Regions from separate parts of the Arthrobacter sp. 01N442 genome, predicted to be linked through region 1. Evidence: riboswitches for the same ligand, from Rfam matches in the RefSeq annotation. Region 1 holds a riboswitch; the other holds the start of a gene.
What was found. Region 1 has a riboswitch for glycine ahead of gcvP (aminomethyl-transferring glycine dehydrogenase). Riboswitches for the same ligand answer to the same signal wherever they lie in the genome.
Positions count from the first base shown of each region.

Region 2: it holds a riboswitch for glycine, as region 1 does, so the genes downstream of both, AC1DNC_RS00025 (amino acid permease) here and gcvP (aminomethyl-transferring glycine dehydrogenase) in region 1, are expected to answer to the same signal.

Region 1 is NZ_JBFTRD010000009.1:74,007-77,416, forward strand. Features, by position in the region: gene AC1DNC_RS16160 (TetR/AcrR family transcriptional regulator) at 1-513, shown strand, start outside; glycine riboswitch at 965-1,063, shown strand; glycine riboswitch at 1,065-1,180, shown strand; gene gcvP (aminomethyl-transferring glycine dehydrogenase) at 1,220-3,410, shown strand, end outside.
Region 2 is NZ_JBFTRD010000001.1:3,749-7,158, forward strand. Features, by position in the region: gene gcvP (aminomethyl-transferring glycine dehydrogenase) at 1-1,132, opposite strand, end outside; glycine riboswitch at 1,268-1,367, opposite strand; glycine riboswitch at 1,653-1,750, shown strand; gene AC1DNC_RS00025 (amino acid permease) at 1,906-3,375, shown strand.

The DNA.
Region 1 (3,410 bases):
GCCGTCCTTGACGCCTTCGAATCCCTTCTCATTACGGAGGGAGAGCGCGCTGCGACGCTGGACGCCGTAGCCAAGCTGGCCGGCGTTTCCAAGGGGGGACTGCTGTACCACTTCCCGAACAAGGAAGCCATGATCTCGGTGCTGCTGGAGCGCCTGGACCGGCTCCTCGCCGAGGATCTGGCTGCCATGGCCGCAGCCCCGGAGGGAGCGGCCGCGTACTTCATCAGGTCCTCGGTGTGGGCCGACACCCCGCTGGACCGCGTCTTTGTCGCCGCCACCCGCCTGGCCGAAGTGGCCCACGCTGAAACCCTGCGGCGGATGGCCGGGGTGCAGGCGAGCTGGCTGGCCCTCCTTGCCGCCGACGTGGGACCCGCGATGGCCAAGCCCGTGCTCTACATGGGGGACGGGCTGTACTTCAATGCCATGCTGGCGCGGGGGCCCGGCGAGGCGCCGGCCGAGGTGGCCGGCGATGTCGAAAGCCTGCTGGCCGCCGTCGAACGACTCCGCGGCTGATCCGGCCCAAGCCGAGGGGACGCTCCCTCGGGTTTGGCGCTCTTCCGGGGGACGCTCCCTCAGGTGTGGTGCCCTCCCGGGGGACGCTGCCTCAGGTCCGGTGCTCTTCCGGGGGACGCTCCCTCAGGTCTGGTGCCCTTCCGGGGGACGCTCCCTCAGGTCTGGTGCTCTTCCGGGAAACCCTCCCTCACGTCCGGTGCTCTTCCGGGCACGCTCCTTCACGTCCGGTGCCCATCGAGGAAACCCTCCCGCACATCAGGTGAGGGAGCGTTGGGGTGGGTCGTGCCGGAGGTGAGGGAGCGTTGGGGTGGGTCGTGCCGGAGGTGAGGGAGCGTTGGGGTAGGTCGTGCCGGAGGCGAGGGAGCGTCTGGGGGAGCGGAGTTTGCGGACGCGTCTGCGGCGTAGGACAATGGAGGCTGTGACTACGGTCACGAGCAATTGAATATGCCTTTGATCTGCGGCGGGAGAGTTCTGCAAGTAGGTACAAGCAGGCGCCGTAGGAGCAAACCCTCCCCAGGAATCTCTCAGGCCCATGTACCGCCGCGGCAAGGCAACTCTGGAAAGCAGCGAGTGCGCCCCATGGCGTGCTGTGCTCACCGACGGTGCAAGCGGAGCCTCGCGAAAGCGGCTGCGCGGAAACTCTCAGGTCCAATACAGAGCGGGGAGGAACCCGAATCAATGTGGCGTACCCTGCGCCGCCTTAGTTATGGAGTTCCTTGTGACTGTTACCTCAGCCTCCACGTCCTTCGTTGACCGGCATATCGGCGCTCGCCGCCAGGCCGACGTCGACACCATGCTGAAGGCTGTCGGCCACGACACCGTCGACGCCCTGGTGGACACCGCCGTTCCGAAGGACATCCGGCAGGACTCCGACCTGGCGCTCGGCGCCGCCCTGAGCGAAGTGGAAGTTCTCGCCGAACTGCGCCGGATCGCCTCCAAGAACAAGACCGCCGTTCAAATGATCGGCCAGGGCTACTACGACACCGTCACCCCCGCCGTGATCCGCCGGAACATCCTCGAAGCTCCGGCCTGGTACACCGCCTACACCCCCTACCAGCCGGAAATCTCGCAGGGCCGACTGGAGGCCCTGCTGAACTTCCAGACCATGGTCCAGGACCTCGTCGGCCTGCCGATCGCCAACGCCTCGCTGCTGGATGAAGCCACCGCCGTCGCCGAGGCCGTGCTGATGATGCGCCGGGCGAACAAGAACAAGACGGCCCACGACGGGAAGACCGTCCTCGACGCCGACTGCCTCCCGCAGACCATCGCGATCGTCAAGGGCCGCGCCGAGGCCCTTGGCTTCGAGGTCGAGGTCGCGGACCTGTCCAAGGGCCTGCCCGAGGGCGTCATCAACGGCGTCGTGCTGCAGCAGCCCGGTGCCTCCGGCCGCGTTTTCGACCACTCGGCCGTCATTGCGGACGCGAAGGGGCGCGGCGCGCTCGTCACCGTCGCGGCTGACCTGCTGTCCCTGACCCTGATCACCCCTCCCGGTGAGCAGGGAGCCGACATCGCTGTCGGCTCCGCCCAGCGCTTCGGCGTTCCGCTGTTCTTCGGCGGCCCGCACGCCGCGTACATGGCCGTCCAGAAGGGCCTGGAACGCTCCATGCCCGGTCGGCTCGTGGGCGTGTCCAAGGATAACGCCGGCGTCCCCGCCTACCGCTTGGCGCTGCAGACCCGCGAGCAGCACATCCGCCGTGAAAAGGCGACCTCCAACATCTGCACCGCCCAGGCGCTGCTGGCCATCGTCGCCTCGTTCTACGCCGTCTACCACGGCCCGGACGGGCTGAAGGCGATCGCGGAGACCGTTCACGGCCACGCCCGGACCATTGCCGCCTCCCTCAAGGCCGCCGGACTGGACGTGCAGCACGCCTCGTTCTTCGACACCGTGACCGTTTCCGTGCCGGGCAAGGCCGCCGAATTCATCGCCGCCGCTGACGCCAAGGGCATCAACCTGCGCGCCATCGATGCCGACACTGTCGGTATCTCCGCCGATGAAGCCACGACGGCGGCCATCGTCGCCGACGTCGTCGCCGCCTTCGGCGCGTCCGTCGCCGACACTTCTGAAGGCTTCGCCCTGGACTCCGCCGTCGAACGCACCTCGGATTACCTGCAGCACCCGGTCTTCAACACGCACCGTTCCGAGACCCAGCTGCTGCGCTACATCCGCCGCCTCTCGGACCGTGACCTGGCCCTGGACCGGACGATGATTCCGCTGGGGTCGTGCACTATGAAGCTGAACGCCACGGCCGAGATGGAGGCCATCTCCTGGCCGGAATTCGCCTCCATCCACCCGTTCGCACCCGAGTCCCAGACCGCGGGCTGGCGCGAATTGATCGAGGACCTCGAAGCCCAGCTGACCGAGATCACCGGCTACGACCAGGTCTCCATCCAGCCGAACGCCGGGTCCCAGGGCGAGCTGGCCGGGCTCCTCGCGATCCGCGGCTACCACCTCTCCCGAGGGGATAACCAGCGCAATATCTGCCTGATCCCGGCCTCGGCGCACGGCACCAACGCCGCCTCTGCGGTGCTGGCCGGCATGAAGGTCGTCGTCGTGGCCACCGCCTCGGACGGCACGATCGACCACGTGGACCTGCAGGCCAAGATCGAGCTGCACAAGGACGCTCTCTCGGCGATCATGATCACCTACCCGTCGACGCACGGGGTGTACGACGCCGACGTCCGCGAGGTCTGCGACGCCATCCACGCAGCCGGCGGCCAGGTCTACATCGACGGCGCCAACCTCAACGCCCTCGTCGGACTGGCCCAGCCGGGCCAGTTCGGCGGCGACGTCTCGCACCTGAACCTGCACAAGACCTTCTGCATCCCGCACGGCGGCGGCGGACCCGGCGTCGGACCGGTCGCGGCCAAGGCCCACCTGGCCCCGTTCATGCCCGGCA
Region 2 (3,410 bases), on a different contig from region 1:
GTGCGGTGGCGAGGACCCGGGCGTTGTTGTGGACGTTGTCGGCGATCGCTTTCAGTCCGTCCGGGCCGTGGTAGACGGCGTAGAACGAGGAGACGATCGCCAGCAGGGCCTGCGCGGTGCAGATGTTGGACGTGGCCTTCTCGCGGCGGATGTGCTGCTCGCGGGTCTGCAGCGCCAGCCGATAGGCGGGGGCGCCGGCGTTGTCCTTGGACACCCCCACGATGCGGCCCGGCAGGGTGCGTTCCATCCCGGCCCGCACGGCCATGTAGGCGGCGTGCGGGCCGCCGAAGAACAGCGGCACGCCGAAGCGCTGGGTGGATCCGACGGCGATATCGGCGCCCTGCTCACCGGGAGGTGTGATCAGGGTCAGGGCAAGCAGGTCCGCGGCGACGGTGACGAGGGCGCCGCGCTCCTTCGCGTCCGCAATGATCGTGGACTGGTCCCAGACGCGGCCGGAAACGCCGGGCTGCTGCAGCACGATGCCGTTGATGTCGCCCTCGGGCAGGCCGTGGGACAGGTCAGCGACCTCGACCTCGAAGCCGAGGGCCTCGGCGCGGCCCTTGACGATCGCGATGGTCTGCGGGAGGCAGTCGGCGTCGATGACGGTCTTGCCGTCGTGGGCCGCCTTGTCCTTATTGGCCCGGCGCATCAGCAGCACTGCCTCGGCGACGGCGGTGGCTTCGTCCAGCAGCGAGGCGTTGGCAACCGGCAGGGCGGTCAAATCCTGGACCATGGTCTGGAAGTTCAACAGCGCCTCCAGCCGGCCCTGCGATATTTCCGGCTGGTAGGGCGTGTAGGCGGTGTACCAGGCCGGAGCTTCGAGGATGTTCCGCCGGATCACGGCGGGGGTCACCGTGTCGTAGTAGCCCTGCCCGATCATCTGCACGGCGGTTTTGTTTTTCGATGCCAGCCTGCGCAGCTCGGCCAGGACCTCCACCTCGCTGAGGGCATCGGTCAATCGCAGGGGAACATCCTGGCGGATGGAATCGGGAACGGCGGTATCAACCAGGCCGTCAACGCTGTCGTAGCCGACAGCCTTCAGCATGGTGTCGACGTCGGCCTGGCGGCGCGCGCCGATATGGCGGTCGGCGAAGTTGGATGGAAGAGATTGAACCGTCAAGAGGAACTCCAAGGTTTGGCCGGCGCAACGCGCCGGAGGGGACCGGGTTCCTCCCCGCTCTGTATTGGACCTGAGAGATTCCGCAGACCTTTGTCCGCTTGCACCGTCGGTGAGCCAGGAACGTGCCTGACTGCTTTCCAGAGTTGCCTCGCCGCGGCGGTACGGGGGCCTGAGAGATTCCTGGGGAGGATTTGCTCCTACGGCGCCTGCCCGGTGATGACGGGGAGGACTCTCCCGCCACGGCTCGAAAGGCTTATTTGAATGTGGTGATTCGGCTCACACGCTACACACAATCCCCGCACCCGGCAACACGATGGCGCCGTGCGACGAAACAATTCGACGGGGTTGACTTTCCAGCGTGATCCATCCCACACTGAATCGGCCAAGCAATGTTCCGGACGGAACAGATGGCCAGTGTTTCTGCGGATCCGGGGATTCCCGGAGGCGCGGAATTCGGTTGCGGCCGGTGGTGGAGCGGGGTTGATCTCCCCGCCACTGCGCCTTCCGCACCACAACAAAATCAACATGCTTACGATCTGCGGCGGGAGAGTCCTGCCGGTACATTCAGCAGGCGCCGTAGGAGCAAATCCTCCCCAGGAATCTCTCAGGCCCATGTACCGCCGCGGCGAGGCGACTCTGGAAAGCAGCCGGACGGCGTCCGGCTCACCGAAGGTGCAAGCGGTTCCTGCGGGGGCAGGAAACGCGGAAACTCTCAGGTCCAAGACAGAGCGGGGAGGAACCCGAATCATCGTGGCACCGATGCCACTTGAACGATGGAGTTCCTCATGACGATTCAGCGACCACCCACTACCGCAGTCGAAGCCCCGCACCTTGAGCGGCAGCTCAGCAACCGGCACATCCAGCTCATCGCGATCGGCGGCGCCATCGGCACCGGCCTGTTCATGGGCTCGGGCAAGACCATCTCGGCGGCCGGCCCGTCGGTGATCTTCGTTTACATGATTATCGGCTTCATGCTGTTTTTCGTCATGCGGGCCATGGGCGAGCTGCTCCTGTCCAACCTGCACTACAAGTCGTTCAGCGATTTCGCGGCAGATCTATTGGGTCCCTGGGCCGGGTTCTTCACCGGGTGGACTTACTGGTTCTGCTGGGTGATCACCGGCATTGCAGACGTCATTGCCATCGCCGGGTACTCCCAGGAACTCTGGCCGGGACTGCCCCTCTGGATCCCGGGGCTGGTCACCATTGCGATCCTGCTGCTGTTGAACCTGACAACGGTGAAGGCGTTCGGTGAGACCGAGTTCTGGTTTGCCCTCATCAAGATCATCGCCATCGCTGCGCTGATCGTCGTGGGCCTGTTCATGATCTTCAGCGGATTCAGCTCCGAGGCCGGACCGGCAACCTTCAGCAACCTCTGGAGCCATGGCGGCTTCTTCCCGAATGAGTTCATGGGCTTCGTGGCCGGATTCCAGATCGCCGTGTTCGCTTTCGTGGGCATCGAACTGGTGGGCACGACGGCGGCAGAGGCCAAGGACCCGGAGAAGAACCTGCCCCGCGCCATCAACTCCATCCCGGTGCGCGTCCTCCTCTTCTACGTCGGCGCCCTCATCATCCTGATGTCCGTCATCCCGTGGACCCAGTTCGCCGCCGGACACAGCCCATTCATCGCCATGTTCTCCCTGGCCGGCCTCGGCGCGGCCGCCACGGTCGTCAACCTGGTGGTCCTCAGCTCGGCGATGTCCTCGGCCAACTCCGGCATCTACTCCACCTCGCGCATGGTCTACGGCCTGGCCCAGGAAGGTGACGCGCCGGCACGCTTCGGCGACCTGTCCCGCCGCAAGGTTCCGCAGAACGCACTCTTCCTGTCCTGCGTGCTGCTGCTGGCCGGCGTCGTGCTCATGTACGCGGGGGAGAACATCGGCAAGGCCTTTGAAATGGTCACCACCGTTTCCGCGGTCTGCTTCATCTTTGTCTGGTCGATCATCCTCGCCAGCTACGTAGCGTTCCGCCGTCGCCGTCCCGGTTTGCATGACTCATCCAAGTTCAAAATGCCCGGCGGCGTTCCCATGGTCTGGGTTGTCTTCGCCTTCTTCGCCTTCGTGCTCTGGACCCTGACCACCCAGCCCGACACGCTGGCGGCGCTGCTGGTGACTCCGGTGTGGTTCCTCGTGCTCGGCGCCGCATGGTTCGTGCTGCGCCGCAGGCCCGTCCACCTGGCCCGCTACGAGGCGTTCAAGGCAGAGCTGCAGTCCGAACAGGATGTCGCAGCCGAGCTCCGGGCGGTGGACAGCAAGTGAGCACCGGAACAGGCACGCCATCCAACGTCCCGGCC